3 regions of the Serratia montpellierensis genome follow, and region 3 is predicted to be linked to each of the others. Evidence: predicted binding sites of a transcription regulator. Region 3 holds the regulator's gene; each other region holds the start of a gene.
The links. The regulator PurR, encoded in region 3, represses purine synthesis genes. The targets are predictions, from matches to a motif close to CANGCAAACGTTTGCNTG.
Positions count from the first base shown of each region.

Region 1: a site for PurR is predicted at 2,761-2,778, ahead of glyA (serine hydroxymethyltransferase). Genes of this name have one in related genera too.
Region 2: a site for PurR is predicted at 2,774-2,791, ahead of purT (formate-dependent phosphoribosylglycinamide formyltransferase). Genes of this name have one in related genera too.

Region 1 covers NZ_VOSN01000019.1:116,222-121,789, reverse strand. Annotated here, with positions in the region: partial or broken gene csiE (stationary phase inducible protein CsiE) at 1-85, shown strand, start outside; gene FUU19_RS20455 (3-phenylpropionate MFS transporter) at 86-1,231, opposite strand; gene glyA (serine hydroxymethyltransferase) at 1,388-2,641, opposite strand; gene hmpA (NO-inducible flavohemoprotein) at 2,999-4,189, shown strand; gene FUU19_RS20440 (c-type cytochrome) at 4,227-5,411, opposite strand; gene FUU19_RS20435 (NAD(P)-binding protein) at 5,408-5,568, opposite strand, start outside.
Region 2 covers NZ_VOSN01000013.1:498,835-504,402, reverse strand. Annotated here, with positions in the region: gene FUU19_RS14175 (glycosyltransferase) at 188-1,189, shown strand; gene FUU19_RS14170 (YoaH family protein) at 1,260-1,505, shown strand; gene purT (formate-dependent phosphoribosylglycinamide formyltransferase) at 1,540-2,718, opposite strand; gene cspE (transcription antiterminator/RNA stability regulator CspE) at 2,965-3,174, shown strand; gene dbpA (ATP-dependent RNA helicase DbpA) at 3,322-4,704, shown strand; gene FUU19_RS14150 (YebG family protein) at 4,793-5,116, shown strand; gene yqfB (N(4)-acetylcytidine aminohydrolase) at 5,156-5,464, shown strand; gene yebF (protein YebF) at 5,535-5,568, shown strand, end outside.
Region 3 covers NZ_VOSN01000022.1:359,858-365,425, forward strand. Annotated here, with positions in the region: gene cfa (cyclopropane fatty acyl phospholipid synthase) at 1-633, opposite strand, end outside; gene punC (purine nucleoside transporter PunC) at 977-2,188, opposite strand; gene punR (DNA-binding transcriptional activator PunR) at 2,312-3,256, shown strand; gene purR (HTH-type transcriptional repressor PurR) at 3,253-4,278, opposite strand; gene cydH (cytochrome bd-I oxidase subunit CydH) at 4,603-4,692, shown strand; gene sodB (superoxide dismutase [Fe]) at 4,736-5,332, opposite strand; gene FUU19_RS23985 (C40 family peptidase) at 5,531-5,568, opposite strand, start outside.

The DNA.
Region 1 (5,568 bases), on a different contig from region 3:
TCCGCACCCGCCGCTGATCTATACCGAATTGCCGCTGGAAACTCGGCAGCGCCAGGCCATCCGCGCGCTGCTGGAAGCGCCTTAATCAGCGGCTGACGCTGACCGCCGGCGGCCGGATGAACAAGGCCGGCACCGCGACCGCCGCCATCACCCAGAATACCCCGCCCTGCCAATGTTCGAACAGGAACCCGGCAATGACCGTCATGACGGCGATACCGCCGCCCATCGCCAACGCCGAATACACCGCCTGCAGCCGGATCACCTCTTGCCCCTGGCGCGCGGCGATAAAGCGCATCGCCGCCAGATGGCAGACGGTGAAGGTGCCGCAATGCAGGATCTGGATCAGCAGCAGCCAGCCCAACTCGGTGCTGTAGGCCATCAGGCTCCAGCGCAACACGCCGCAGCAGGCGGAGAGCAACAGCAGGTTGCGCGCATTCCAGCGGCGGAACAGCACGTTGCTGCTGGCGAAAATAATCACCTCCGCCACCACGCCCAGCGACCACAGATAGCCGATGGTCGAGGCCGAATAGCCCGCCTCCTGCCAGTAAATGGAGCCGAAGCTGTAGTAGCCGGCGTGCGCCCCCTGCAGCAGCGTGACGCACAGCAGGAAGCGCCAGACCGGCCCTTCTTTCAGCAGTGCCCACAGCGAACGTTCGGTATCGCTGTGGGTGCGTGCTTCGCCCTGCGGCATGACGCTCGGCTTCAGCAACATGCCCAGCAGCATCGCCAGCACGCTGAAGATCAGGCTGTAGAGAATGGCGTTATGGCCCCACACCGCCACCAGCTGCCCGGTCAGCGCCGAGCCGATGACGAACGCCAGCGAGCCCCACAACCTTACCCGGCCGTAGTCCATACGGATCTGCTTTTGCCAGGTGCCGGCCAGCGCGTCGGTCAGCGGCACCAGCGGCGAGAAGAACAGGTTGAACCCCGCTATCACCAGCATCAGCCAGCCCCAACCGTTGCCGAAACAGAAGCCAACCGCGAAAGCCAGTGTCAGCAGCGCCAGCAGGCGCAGGGCGGAGACTAAATGAGAGGGATCTTTAACGCGGGGTGCAATCAGTAAACTGCCGAGGAAGCGGGCCACCAAACCGGCGCCGAGCAATATGCCGATGGTTTCCGGCGCGATGCCTTCGCCTTTCAGCCACACGCCCCAGAACGGTAAGAAGATGCCATAGGAAAAGAAGTAGGTGAAATAGCTGAGCGCGAGCCAACGCGTGGATTGCAGAACCATGATCCCTCCGGAGTGAGGGCAATACTTTGACAGAGCTCACACCGCCCCGCAATCTTCATTCCGCTTCAATGCGTTAGAGTGCCAAACAGCTCACAGTTTACCGCGAGCGGCCACAAAAAAACCCGCCGCAGCGGGTTTTATCAGGCAAAAGCGGGATTATGCGTAAACCGGCAGGCGGGCGCAGATATCCAGCACTTTCTTCTTGGTGCGTTCGATGGTGGCTTCATCGTTGATGTTGTCCAGCACATCGCAGATCCAACCGGCCAGTTCGCGCACGTCGGCCTCTTTGAAGCCGCGACGGGTCACGGCCGGGGTGCCGATACGCACGCCGGAGGTGACGAACGGGCTCTTCGGATCGTTCGGCACGCTGTTTTTGTTGACGGTGATGTTGGCGCGGCCCAGGGCGGCGTCCGCTTCTTTACCGGTCAGGTTTTTATCGACCAGATCCAGCAGGAACAGGTGGTTATGGGTGCCGCCGGAGACCACTTTGTAGCCGCGCTGCAGGAACACATCCACCATCGCCTTGGCGTTGACCGCCACTTGCTGCTGGTAAACCTTGAACTCAGGCTCCATCGCTTCTTTCAACGCCACCGCCTTTCCGGCGATCACGTGCATCAGCGGGCCGCCCTGGCCGCCAGGGAACACGGCGGAGTTCAGCTTCTTGTACAGATCTTCGTCGCCGCCCTTCGCCAGGATCAGGCCGCCGCGCGGACCCGCCAGGGTTTTGTGGGTGGTGGTGGTGACGATGTGTGCGTGCGGTACCGGGTTCGGGTACACGCCGGCGGCGATCAGGCCCGCCACGTGCGCCATGTCGACGAACAGGTAAGCGCCGATGCTGTCGGCGATTTCGCGCATTTTGGCCCAGTCAACCACGCCGGAGTATGCGGAGAAGCCGCCGATGATCATTTTCGGCTTGTGGGTTTGCGCCTGTTTGGCCAGATCGTCATAGTCGATTTGACCTTTGTCATCGATGCCGTAAGGCACCACGTTATACAGTTTGCCGGACAGGTTAACCGGGGAACCGTGGGTCAGGTGGCCGCCGTGCGCCAGGTTCATGCCCAGAATGGTGTCGCCCGGCTGCAGCAGCGCGGTGTACACGGCGAAGTTAGCCTGGGAACCGGAGTGCGGCTGCACGTTGGCGTAATCGGCACCGAACAATTCTTTGGCACGATCGATAGCCAGCTGCTCAACGATATCCACGTATTCGCAGCCGCCGTAGTAACGCTTGCCCGGATAGCCTTCAGCGTATTTGTTGGTCAGCTGGGAACCCTGAGCCTGCATCACGCGCGGGCTGGTGTAGTTCTCAGACGCGATCAGCTCGATGTGCTCTTCCTGACGCACCACTTCCTGCTCCATGGCACGCCACAGTTCCGCATCGTAATCGGCAATGTTCATTTCACGCTTTAACATCCGGCATCTCCTGACTTAAATCAGCTAACTAAAAAATCACCAAATAACTACCCGTTTGGGTTCTGGGCCACAGTGTAAACCGTTTCGCCCCACCGAAGATAGGTCTTGACAGAGGTTTTTACGCAAACGATTGGCATAAGGTGGCGCAAGGCTTTGATCCGCTAAATGCCGTCGTTTATCAACGGACATTTCCTCATGCGAACGATGCGCTTTTTTCATGTTCTGTGAGCGCGATCGACGCCCGAAGAACACCGCAACGAAAACAAGGGTATTTACAAGCGACGCGGAACCCAATAAGATGCATTTAAAATACATCATTACAATTATCGTCAAGATCCCAACCCAAGGAGCGCTTCCATGCTGGATAGCCAAACCATCGCCACCGTGAAATCCACCATTCCCCTGCTGGCTGCGACCGGGCCGAAGCTGACCGCCCACTTTTACGATCGCATGTTCGCGCACAACCCGGAATTGAAAGACATTTTCAACATGAGCAACCAGCGCAACGGCGATCAGCGTCAGGCGCTGTTCGACGCCATCTGCGCCTATGCTGCCAACATCGAGAACCTGGCGGCGCTGCTGCCGGCGGTGGAGCGCATCGCGCAGAAGCACACCAGCTTCAATATCCAGCCGGAGCAGTACAACATCGTCGGCGGTCACCTGCTGGCGACCCTGGACGAAATGTTCAGCCCGGGCCAGGAAGTCCTGGACGCCTGGGGCAAGGCCTACGGCGTGCTGGCCAACGTATTTATCCAGCGTGAAGAGCAGATTTATCAGCAGAGCGAAACCGACAACGGCGGCTGGCGCGATCTGCGCGCATTCCGCATCCTGAAGAAACAGCCGCAGAGCGACGTGATCTGCAGTTTCGTGCTGGCGCCGGTGGACGGCGGCCGGGTGGCGGACTTCAAACCGGGGCAATACCTGGCGGTCTACATCAAGCACGACAGCCTGGAGCATCAGGAAATTCGCCAGTACTCGCTGACCACCTCGCCAAACGGCGAGTTCTACCGCATCGCGGTGAAGCGCGAAGATCAGGGGAAAGTCTCCAACTACCTGCACCAGCAGGCGCAGGAAGGCGACGTGATCTACATCGCCCCGCCGCACGGCGACTTCTTCCTCGACGTGGCGCCGACCACGCCGGTGGCGCTGATCTCCGCCGGCGTCGGCCAAACCCCGATGCTCGGCATGCTCAACACCCTGCACGACAACCAACATCAGGCGCAGATCCACTGGCTGCACGCGGCGGAAAACGGCAGCGTGCACGCCTTTGCCGATGAGGTAGCGGATATTGCCGGGCGTATGCCGAATCTGAGCCGCCATGTATGGTACCGCGAGCCGGGTGCCGATGACGTGGAAGGCCGCGACTACCACAGCCGCGGATTGATGGATTTGAGCGCGCTGCAAGGCAGCCTGGCCGATCCGCAGATGCACTATTACTTCTGCGGCCCGGTGGCCTTCATGCAGTTCGTGGGCAAACAGCTGCTGGAGATGGGCGTAGAGGCCGAACGCATTCACTACGAATGCTTCGGCCCGCATAAGGTGCTGTAATGCTTGCGGAGCGCGGCCGTCAGACCGCGCTCCCTCTTTATTTCGCCTGCAGTTGGCGCGCGTCCTGCACCTGCTGCACCGTCACCGGCGCCGCCTGGTTGCCCCAGCTTCCCCGCAGGTAGCTCATCAGATCGGCCGCCTGCCGATCGTTCAACGCCCAGCCATAAGCCGGCATGTCAAACGCCATCGCCTGCTGCGTGATCGGCGTATGCGCCCCCTCCAGCACCACCCGCAGCGCGGTCAGCGGATTGTCCGCCGTTACCGTGGCATTGCCCGCCAGCGCCGGAATGGCGAAGTCAGTGCCCTCCCCCTTATTGCCGTGGCAGGTCGAGCAGTACATCGCATAGGTCGCCTTGCCGCCCGGGTTATCCGCCTGCGAGGCTGGCGCAGCGGCTTTGGCGGCGGTTTCCGGCGCCAGGCTGCGCAGGTACACCGCGATGGCGTTCAGATCGCCGTCGCTGAGATACTGCGTGCTGTGGGTCACCACCTCGCTCATCGGCCCGGCGACTGCCGCATGGCGGCTGCGGCCGGTTTTCAGCAGCGCCGTCACCTCTTCCGGCGGCAGGCCGCGCAGATTGGAGGCGTACCAGCCGTCCAGCTCGGCGCCGCTCAGGAATACCGGCTCCTTACCGTCCAGGCCCTTCTCCTGCATCGCCCAGCCGCGCGGCGTATGGCAGCTGCCGCAATGGCCCGCGCCCTGCACCAGATAGGCGCCGCGGTTCCACTCGGCACTTTGCTGCGGATCTGCCTGATACGGCTGGTCGTCGTGGAACAGCGAGTTCCACACCGCCAGCGGCCAGCGCATCGACAGCGGCCAGCTGATGTCGCTGTCCCGGTTGGCGACGTTTTGCGCCGGCACCTCATTCATCAGGTAGTCATACAGCGCGCGCATGTCTTCCGCGCTCATTTTGGCGTAGGAGGTGTACGGCATCGCCGGGTAGAGCCGGTGGCCGTCTTTGGCTACCCCCTGGCGCATGGCGCGATCGAACTCCTCGAACGAATAGGCGCCGATGCCGTGCAGCTTGTCCGGCGTGATGTTGGTGGCGTAGATAGCCCCGAGCGGCGTCGGAAACTTCATGCCGCCCGCCAGTTCAGCGCCGCCCGGCGCGGTGTGGCAGGCGGTGCAGTCGCCGGCTTTGGCGACGTATTCCCCGGCCGACATCGCCTGGGCCGAGCCGCCGGCCGCCAGCAGGCTCAACAGGTACAGCGAACGCAGACTCATGCTCCCTCCTTGGCGGCAACCTTGCCGTAGGCCAGTTCGTTCACCGCGCGCCACGCCTGATCGATCGCCGAGTTGGCGTACGGGCTCCAGTCGGCATCGGAGTTGGCGATAACGATCTTGCCGATCGGCTGCCGCGCCGTTTCGATGATTTTCTTGG
Region 2 (5,568 bases), on a different contig from region 3:
GATGCCGTGTATTGGGCACCGTTTTTCTTGCTGAAAGCATGAAAAGACAAACAAGATAAATCTTATTTAGTCCGCTGCGGAAATCTGAGTGCCTGAGGCTTATTTCTCCTCTCTGGCGCTGAATGGATTGATATTTTTTAAAAAAATAAAATTATTAATTTGTTACATTATCATTGAAGAGCTGCCTATGTCGTTAATGCTGAGCGTCATCGTCCCGATGCACAATGCAGGAGAATTATTAGAGCCTTTCCTGGCTTCGTTGCTGGCCCAACGCGAGCAACGCCTGGAAGTGATCATCGTGAACGATGGTTCTACCGACGGTTCAGGGGAGACTGCGCACCGTTACGCGGCGGCGCATCCGCATATTCGGGTCATCGATCAGGCCAACGCCGGCGTTTCTAACGCGCGCAATGCCGGGCTCGCCGTTGCCCGGGGCAAATACGTGGCGTTTCCCGATGCCGACGATCTGCTGGCGCCGGACATGTATTCCACGCTGCTGGAACAGGCGGAACAGCACCAATTAGACGTGATGCAATGCAATGGCGAACGCTATTTTGCCAGCGAAGACGAATTACAGCCGATTTTTCCCGAGGCACGTTTACAGACCACTGACGTTATCAGCGGCGTACAGTGGTTCGAACGTGCATTGAAATCGAGAAAATTTATCCACGTTGTATGGTTGGCGATATATCGCCTCGACTTTATCCGCCAGCATCGGCTTTATTTTGAGCCGGGGTTACATCATCAGGATATTCCCTGGACGACCGAGGTTATGTTTAATGCCCAACGGGTCAAATATTTAAGCACGCCGCTGTACCGTCAACGGGTACACGACAAGTCGATCAGTAATCGTCGTCGCACCGGAAAAGCAAACGTGGATTATCAACGCCATTATATGAAAATCGTCGAAATGCTGGAGCGGCTCAACCGGCGCTATGCAGGCAGCATTGCCATTCGTCCGGCTTTCCATTGGCAAATCACCCGTGAAGCGTTGGGCATTTGCCACAGCATTCGCCGTGAGCCGGATCCGGTCGCCCAGAATCAGATTACCGAAGAGTTCTATCAGCGCGGCATCGACAGAGCGATGTTTGCTAATGCGCGCGGCATGAAGCAGGGGTGGCATGTCATGCTGTGGCGGCATCGCCTGAAGCAGTGGCGCGGCGATAATGGCTGTTCGCAACCGGCCTGAGGCACAAGGCGTTGGGATCCGCCGCGTTAGCGCGTATACTCCTTCTCCCTTTTGCCGGAGAGAACGACACATGCATGCAGGTATGCCATTACTGAGTCACGCGGAGCAGCAGGAAGCGGCGGATCGCATCCATCAACTGATGGAGCAGGGCATGAGCAGCGGCGAAGCCATTGCTCGCGTTGCGCAGGAAATTCGTGAGAAGCATCAGGGCGCTCAGGTTGCGGTACTGTTCGATGAGGATGATGAAGACGAGCAGCATGATGCCGCACCGGAGGCGTCGCGGAATGACGATGCTGAAGAAGACGAAGACTATTGATGTTATCGGGGCCGCGTAAGCGGCCCCGTCAGTTTCAGCCGTTGACCGCCACGGCGGCGGCGGCTTGTTTCGCCTGCTCCACCGCCCGTTCCGTCGTGATCGCCGTCGCCAGCGCTACGCCCAGACGACGTTGCCCGGCGATCTCCGGTTTGCCGAACAGGCGCAGCTGGTTGTGCCCGCGCAGCGCATTTTCCAATCCGCTGAAACGCACATCGCTGCTGTTGAGCTGCGGCAGGATCACTGCCGAAGCGGAAGGGCCGAACTGGCGGATAGCGCCGATCGGCAACCCGAGAAACGCGCGAACGTGCAGAGCGAACTCAGACAGATCCTGTGAAATCAACGTGACCATGCCGGTATCGTGCGGGCGCGGTGACACCTCGCTGAAGATCACTTCGTCGCCACAGACGAACAGCTCCACGCCGAACAGCCCGAAACCGCCCAGGGCTTTCACCACTTTTTCTGCGATAGCCTGGGCCCGGCTCAGCGCCGTCGCCGACATCAGTTGCGGCTGCCAGGATTCGCGATAGTCCCCATCCTCCTGACGATGGCCGATCGGCTCGCAGAAATGCACGCCGTCCACGGCGCTGATGGTCAGCAACGTAATTTCAAAATCGAATCTTACCAGCCCTTCGACGATCACCCGGCCGCCGCCGGCGCGGCCGCCCTGTTGGGCGTAATCCCAGGCGCTTTGCAGTTGTTCAGGCGTGCGGATCAGGCTTTGCCCCTTGCCGGAAGAACTCATCACCGGTTTGACGATGCACGGGTAGCCGATGTGTTCGACCGCCTGCCGGAAAGTCGCCTCGCTGTCGGCAAAGCGGTAGCTGGAGGTGGGCAGGCCAAGCTCTTCCGCCGCCAGGCGGCGGATGCCTTCACGGTTCATCGTCAGGCGGGTGGCTTCGGCGCAGGGCACTACGCGGTGGCCCTGGCGTTCAAGCTCGACCAGCATAGCGGTGGCGATTGCTTCGATTTCGGGAACGATATAGTCCGGCCGCTCTTGTTCGATAACGGCTTTCAGCGCGTCACCGTCCAGCATATTGATGACGTGGCTGCGGTGCGCCACATGCATGGCGGGGGCGTCGGGATAGCGATCGACGGCGATCACTTCCAGACCAAGGCGCTGGCATTCAATGGCGACTTCTTTACCCAGCTCCCCGGAGCCGAGCAACATAACGCGGGTGGCGGAAGGGCGCAGGGCGGTTCCAATCGTTAACATAGTTTCGTACCTGGATCGGTGAAAGTAAGCGGATTGATGATCGGCGGGCAGTATATACGAAAACGATTGCGTGCACAGCCGCAGCGCCAAGTTTGTTGCTAACTGACTGTTTTCATAACAAGCAGAAATATTTGCCCTGTATGAGGGATTATGCGTTAATAACCGACGGCGAAAGAAGGCCTACTTATCACAAGGTTTTCGCGTCTCGTGCCGTCAAGGCAGGTTTATCAAGTAAAGGAAACACAAATGAGCAAGATCACTGGTCACGTTAAATGGTTCAACGAAAGCAAAGGTTTCGGCTTTATTACACCTGCCGATGGCTCTAAAGACGTTTTCGTTCATTTCTCCGCTATCGTTAACGATGGTTTCAAGACCCTGGCTGAAGGCCAGCAGGTTGAGTTCTCCATCCAGGACAGCCAACGTGGCCCAGCCGCAGCCAACGTCGTTGCTATTTAACGACTGAGCCGCGAAGAAACCCGCCGCCGGCGGGTTTTTTTATGCCCGCTGTCCGTAACGCCGCCCATCTCTGTTATCATTTAGCGCTGATTCGGCGCCAACCTGCGGGCGCGCCGCCATTCCATTCGTCATATAAGAGTTATCGCCGTGAGCACAGTTTCTTTTTCTTCCCTGCCTCTGCCAGCCGAACAGTTGGCCAACCTCAACGAACTGGGGTACGCCAAAATGACGCCGGTGCAGGCCGCTGCGTTGCCCGCCATTCTGCAAGGGCGAGACGTGCGCGCCAAGGCGAAAACCGGTAGCGGTAAAACGGCGGCGTTCGGCATTGGTTTGCTGAATAACATCGTCGTTGCTCAGGTTGCCACGCAGGCGCTGGTGCTCTGTCCCACCCGCGAGCTGGCCGATCAGGTGAGCAAAGAACTGCGCCGCCTGGCGCGCTTCACGCAAAACATCAAAATCCTGACGCTGTGCGGCGGCCAACCGATGGGTCCACAGCTCGATTCGCTGGTGCACGCACCGCATATCGTGGTAGGAACGCCGGGCCGCATTCAGGAGCACCTGCGCAAGAAAACGCTGCAGCTGGACGAGCTGAAGGTGCTGGTGCTGGATGAGGCCGACCGTATGCTGGATATGGGCTTCGCCGACGACATCGACGATGTGATCAGCTACACGCCGCCGCAGCGTCAGACGCTGCTGTTTTCCGCCACCTACCCGGCGGGTATCGAACGCATCAGCGAGCGCGTTCAGCGTCAGCCGCTGAGCGTCGAAGTGGACGATGACGAAGCGCAGACCGCCATCGAACAACGTTTCTATGAGACCACGCGCGATCAGCGCCCGGCGCTGCTGGTGTCGGCCATTCGTTATCATCAACCCGCGTCCTGCGTGGTGTTCTGCAATACCAAACGCGATTGCCAAACGGTGCTTGAGGCTCTGGAGGCCCGCGGCATCAGCGCACTGGCGCTGCATGGCGATCTGGAGCAACGCGACCGCGACCAGGTGTTGGTGCGTTTCGCCAATCGCAGTTGCCGGGTGTTGGTAGCGACCGACGTTGCCGCACGCGGGCTGGACATCAAAGAACTGGAGCTGGTGGTTAACTACGAGCTGGCGTTCGATCCTGAAGTGCATGTGCACCGTATCGGTCGTACCGGTCGCGCCGGCATGAGCGGGCTGGCGATCAGCCTGTGCACGCCGCAGGAAATGGCGCGGGCGCACGCGATTGAAGACTACCTGCAGATGACCATTGCCTGGGCGCCGGTGTCCGAGCTGAGCGGGGCCGCCAACGGTTCGCTGGAGGCGGAGATGGTGACGCTGTGCATCGATGGCGGCCGTAAGGCGAAGATCCGCCCCGGCGATATCCTTGGCGCGCTGACCGGCGATGCCGGGCTGACGGCGGCGGAAGTGGGCAAGATCGACATGTTCCCGGTACACGCCTACGTCGCGATCCGTAAAGCCAGCGCGCGCAAGGCGCTGCAGCAGCTGCAACAGGGCAAAATCAAAGGCAAGAGCTGCAAGGTGCGGCTGCTGAAATAAGCCGAAGGCGGGCGGCGGTTTGCCTTCCCGCCGCTATCTATTTATACTGTATATAATTACAGTTATTTGAGTATTTGAGGACGCACGCATGGCGGTTGAAGTTAAATATGTGGTGGTGAGAAACGGTGAGGAAAAAATGACTTTCGCGAGCAAGAAAGAAGCCGACGCCTACGACAAAATGCTGGATTTGGCGGATAACCTCGGAGAGTGGCTGCAACAGGCGCCGCTGAACCTGGACGACGAACAGCGCGACGGGCTGAGCTTCTTCCTGGCAGAGAATAAGGACGCACTGGGCCTGATTCTGCGCGGCGCATCGCCGGCGGAAACCGGCAAAAAACCGACGGAAGCGAAAGCGAAAAAAACGGCCTCTAACTCAAAAGAGGGATCTGCGTCAGAAAAGCAAGCGGCATAATGACTTATGTTGCGGTGTTGTGATGAAAAAGGATCTAAAATGAGCCGTGAAATAACTTTCTTCAGCCGCTTCGAGCAAGACATTCTGGCCGGGCGCAAAACCATCACCATTCGGGATGCCAGTGAGTCGCACTTCGAACCGGGCGAGGTATTGCGCGTAAGCCGCAATGAAGACGGCGTATTTTTCTGCTTTATCGAAGTGCTGTCGGTAACGCCGGTGCGCCTGGATGCGCTGACCGAACGCCACGCACAGCAGGAGAACATGTCGCTGGGCGAACTGAAGCAGGTGATCAAGGAAATCTATCCGGGCCTGGATGCGCTGTTTGTCATCGAGTTCGTCAAACGGTAACTCTTTGCCGAAACCCTGTTGTGAGCCAGGGATGGGCGCCCGGATAGCGCTAATCACAACGGGAGGACATATGAAAAAAACGGGTTTGGCTATCGCCTTGTTGG
Region 3 (5,568 bases):
GGCGCAGCGCGCCTGAGCCAGCTTCTGCTGCTCGGCGGAAATGGTCACGCCGACCACCGACACGCTGTAATGTTTCGCCGCATAGGCGGAGAGGCCGCCCCAGCCGCAGCCGATATCCAGCAAACGCATGCCCGGTTGCAGCTGCAGTTTTTCGCAGATCATCCGCAGCTTGGCTTCCTGCGCTTCCTCCAGCGTGGTGGCGTCTTTCCAGTAGCCGCAGGAATATTGCATGTAAGGATCGAGCATCAGGGTAAACAGATCGTTGCCGAGATCGTAATGTTCTTTGCCGACGATCCAGGCGCGCTTTTTCGATTGCAGATTGGTCAGGCGCGCGGCGGCGATACGCAGGGTATCTTTCAGGTGGTGGGGGAGTTTCTTCTCCAGCCCGGCGCTGACCACGCGCTGGAAGAACATATCCAGCCGTTCGCATTCCCACCAACCGTCCATATAGCTTTCGCCGAGGCCCAGCGACCCTTGCTGCAGGACGCGTTTAAAGAATTCGGGATTTTTAACCTGAATATCGAAGGGGCGCGATCCGTTGATTTCAATGCCGGCCAGGCCGAGCATTTCATGCGCGATACGGTACCACTGATTATCCTGGATGCTCAGATCTTCTATACACGATGAACTCATAGCTTCTCCATCACCTTCTTCTGACTGATGACCCGTTAGGAAACAGCTTAGACAATTTCTGCGGGTGCATACGTTTACCGACGGGAAATAAGCCCGCGGCGTCTGATATCCGACTATGAACAGAGGAAATTTAAAGAAGCGGCCCGACGCAAACGGCGCAGGAAAAACGCATCCTTAAAAAAGAGTGTGACGCAAGGCGCGTACACAATAGCTAATTGAGATATAGGGATTATAAGGTGTTACTTTACAAGGTTGTTTTTGAGTATAGGCGTGCCGAGACGTTGACTCAACTGTAAATCGCACTCGGCACGCATATTCTTTAAGTGATTATTGAGCTTAGTAATTATGACGCTGAGTTAGCATGCTCCCGCTGCGCTTTTTGCTGCGCATCGGCCACTTTTCCCCGCTGCAGGAAATACCCCAGCGCGGCCAGGATCACCGTCGATACCATCACCGTCACCGTCGCCAACAGCGGCTGGGCAATAAACGCCGACACCAGCATGCTCGCCACAAAACACAGCCCCAGCTGCAGCGTATTTTGCAGCGCGGCGGCTTTACCGCTGCTTTCCGGGAACGGCATCAGCGCATTCGCCACCATGATCGGGTAGCCGGCGCCGTTGACCAGCGCCATCACGCAGAACGGGATCAGCAGCGTGGTGAGCGTCGGAGCGGTCAGGGTTGCCACCAGATACAGCGCCGCCATGCTGACACCATAAGCTACCAGCAGCCACGGCAGCAGGGTTTTGCCATTGATGCGCTTTAGCGCGGCGCGACAGCCATAGCCCCCCAGCAGAAAAGCCAGCGTTTGCGGCACATAGCTCAGACCGATGTCGCTCGGGCCGTAGCCCATATCACCGAGGATGAACGGCGAGCCGGTCAGCCAGGCAAAGAAGCCGGCCGAGCAGGCGGCGTACATGGCGACGTTGCCGCTGAACACCGGGGATTTCAACAGTTGCCAGAAGCTGACGCCGTTTTTTGGCGCATCGGCGGTGGGTTGCGTTTTGGCGCGATCTTTGAGCAACAGCGTCGGCAGCAGCAGCAGGGCGGTGATGGCCAGCAGCACGGCGAAGATCGCACGCCAGCTGGCGTGGTTCAGCAGCCAGGCGCCCAGCAGCGGCGCCAGCGCCGGCGACAGCGCGACCAGCGGCATGATGGTGGCGAATACGCGATTGGCCTGGCCTTCGCGATAGCGGTCGACCACCAGCGCTTGCCAGATGGCGGCGGCGGAGCAGACGCCAACGGCCTGGATAAAACGCAGGATCCAAAGCTGCACGGCGTTCTCCACCCACAGCATGCCCAGGCAGCCGACGGCGAACAGCGTCAGGCCGATCAATAATACCGGTTTGCGGCCCAGGCGGTCGGAGAGCGGCCCCCACAGCAGCTGCGCGAAGGCGAAGCCGGCCAGGAAGATGCTCAGGCTGGCGCTGACCGCGCCGGCGGAAATTTGCAGTTCCTCCCGCATGGCGCCAAAGGCGGGCAGGTACATATCGGTCGCCAGATAACCCAGCATGCTCAGGCCGGCGAGATAGAACATAAAACCAAAGGAATTTCGCATGGTATTTCTCGTTAATATTTTAGTGTCGCAGGTTTTTAGCGCCGGCCAGTGTATCCGGCTGGATCTCTGCTTGTGAAACGGTAATATTTGCAAAGTGCTGTTAAAAAAATTGAAGGCAAAGCGATGTGGTCTGAATATTCTCTTGAAGTGGTCGACGCGGTGGCGCGTACCGGCAGTTTCAGCGCGGCGGCGCAGGAGCTGCACCGGGTGCCGTCGGCGGTGAGCTACACGGTACGGCAGCTGGAACAATGGCTGGCGGTGCCGCTGTTTGAGCGGCGTCACCGTGATGTGGAGTTGACGCCGGCCGGTGCGCTGTTTATCAAGGATGCGCGAGTTGTTATCAAAAAAATGCTCGACACCCGCCGCCACTGTCAGCAGGTGGCCAACGGGTGGCGCGGCCAGCTGAATATCGCCGTGGACATCATCGTCAAACCGCAGCGCAGCCGCCAGCTGGTGCTGGATTTTTACCGGCATTTCCCCGATGTCGAACTGATGTTGCAACCCGAGGTGTTTAACGGCGTGTGGGATGCGTTAGTGGACGGCAGAGCGGACATGGCGATCGGTGCCACCCGCGCGGTGCCGGTCGGCGGCGGCTTCGCCTTTCGCGACATGGGGTATATGAACTGGCTGTGCGTGGTCAGCCCACAGCACCCGCTCGCGCAACTGGCAGGGCCGCTGAATGACGATCGGCTTAGGCCGTACCCTGCGCTTTGTCTGGAAGACACTTCGCGCAATCTGCCCAAGCGCGTCACCTGGACGCTGGATAACCAGCGGCGGCTGGTGGTGCCGGACTGGACCTCGGCGCTCGACTGTCTGTGCGCCGGGTTGTGCGTCGGTATGATGCCGGCGCATCTGGCGCTGCCGCGGGTGCAGCGCGGTGAGTTGAAGGCGTTGCAGCTGCAGCAGCCGTTTCCCGCCAGCCCGTGCTGCCTGACCTGGCAGCAGGATAAACCGTCACCGGCGATGAGCTGGCTGCTGGCGTATCTGGGCGATGGGGAGACGCTGAATCAGGAGTGGCTGAGCGAGGCGAAGCCGGAAGCCGCGCAGGCTTCCGGCGCGGGGGATTAGCGGCGGTAGTCGATGAACGGCCCGTCGGCGACCGAGCGGCGTTCGATCAGCTTCGGATGCACTTCGATCACCTGCGACTCTTCGCGCTTGCTGATGATGCGATCCAGCAGCATGGTGAAGGCCATTTCGCCCAGGCGCTCTTTCGGCTGGTGAATGGTGGTCAGCGCCGGGGTGAAGTAGCGGGCGTTGCGCACGTTGTCGTAGCCGATCACGGAAATATCCTGCGGCACCCGCAGGCCCAGCTCGTCGGCGGCGCAGATGGCACCCATCGCCATGATATCACCGCCGCAGAATACCGCGGTCGGCCGCTGTTTTTGCGACAGAATTTGGTGCATCGCCTTGTAGCCGGACTCCGGCTCGAAGTCGCCCTGGACGATCCACTCTTCGCGAATGTCGATATGCGCTTCCTGCAGCGCCTTCATAAAGCCCTGGTGACGGCCGCCGCCGGTGTTGCGCGACAGCTGGCCCGGAATGGCGCCGATCTCGCGGTGACCGCGTTCGATCAGGTAACGGCCGGCCAGATAGCCGCCTTCGAATGCGTTATCGATGATGGTGTCGGTGAAGTCGCCGCGCGCGGCGCCCCAGTCCATCACCACCATCGGGATGTTACGGTAGTCTTCCAGCATGCCCAGCAACTGATCCGGGTACTCGGAGCACATGACCAGCAGGCCGTCGACGCGCTTTTGGGCCAGCATCGCCAGGTAGGCGCGCTGCTTGTCCAGATTGTTGTGCGAGTTGCACAGGATCAGGGTGTAGCCTTTGCTGTAGCAGCTGTTTTCCACCGCTTCGATCACTTCGGCAAAGTAGGGGGCTTCGCTCGAGGTGGCCAGCAGGCCGATCGATTTGGTGTGATTGACTTTCAGGCTGCGCGCCACGGCGCTCGGCGAATAGTGCAGCTCTTTAATGGCGGCCCACACGGCCGCTTTGGTCTCTTCGGCGACGAAACGAGTCTTATTGATGACGTGCGAAACGGTGGTGGTGGAAACGCCCGCGCGTTTGGCCACATCTTTAATCGTTGCCATGTAAGGAATGACTCCTGAACTCACATGTTTACAGCATGTAAGTGTGATGTTAATCGTTTGCCTACGTAGATCCTTCTCCAGAGAAGCGAAAACTGAGTTTTTAGTGTGTTGAAGTCTTCAGCGCTTAATCAGGAGGGGCATGGATGCCGGTACGCAGTTGTGAACTGCGAATTTTGTCGCATATTGAACAAAAGTGGAAGAGGTAATCGAGATTATAAACCGGGAAATGATAACAAGATTTTATCGGCGAACTGTGGGAAAATGATTTGACGTACTAATTGTGCGCCTTTTATCCTTAGGAAAGCCTATTTTAAAGGAGTTGTCATGGATACCGAATTGAAGATGTCGCTGTTCACTACCGTCTGCGCGTTGGCGGTCATTATCGCTTTCAGCTTCGTTGCCGCGTTGAATTGATTTCCCGCCGGCGATAAAAAAGGCGCAGCCTGGCTGCGCCTCATCACCTCAGAACCTGGCGTAAGCGCAGGTTTTCCGCTGCGAAGGTCCAGTTGACCAACGCCCAGAAGTTTTCCAGGTATTTTGGACGCGCATTGCGGTAATCGATGTAATACGCGTGTTCCCACACGTCAACTGTCAGCAGCGGTTTGTCTTCACCGGTCAGCGGGGTGGCCGCGTTGGAGGTGTTGACGATCGCCAGCGCGCCGTCCGGTTTTTTCACCAGCCAGGTCCAGCCTGCACCGAAGTTTTTCACTGCGGCATCGGTGAACTGCTCTTTGAACGCAGCGAAAGAGCCGAAGGATTTGACGATCGCCGCCGCCAGTTCGCCCTGCGGTTCACCGCCGCCCTGTGGTGACAGGCAGTGCCAGTAGAAGGTGTGGTTCCACACCTGCGCGGCGTTGTTGAAGACGCCGCCGTTAGAGGTCTTGATGATCTCTTCGAGCGATTTGCCCTCGAACTCGCTGCCTTTCACCAGGTTGTTCAGGTTAACCACGTAGGTGTTGTGGTGCTTGCCGTAGTGGTATTCCAGGGTCTCGGCGGAGATGTGCGGCTCGAGCGCGTTTTTCTCATACGGTAATGCAGGTAATTCAAACGACATTGCTTCCTCCTTTACAGCGCCATTCGCTTCCCGCCGGGCGAGAATCATATGGGCCGTTTTTTATTGTGGTCATTCAATCTTAACAATTTTCGTCATAAAAAACAGGAAGAAAAGCGAGAAATGCGCGTGGGGCGGTGCGATGGGCGATAGCTTGAGCAGGCGGTTGCGACCAGGGCCGCAACCGCGCAAAACAGGGAATTAACGGATAGTTTTCGGCGTCACTACGCGGCGTGCGC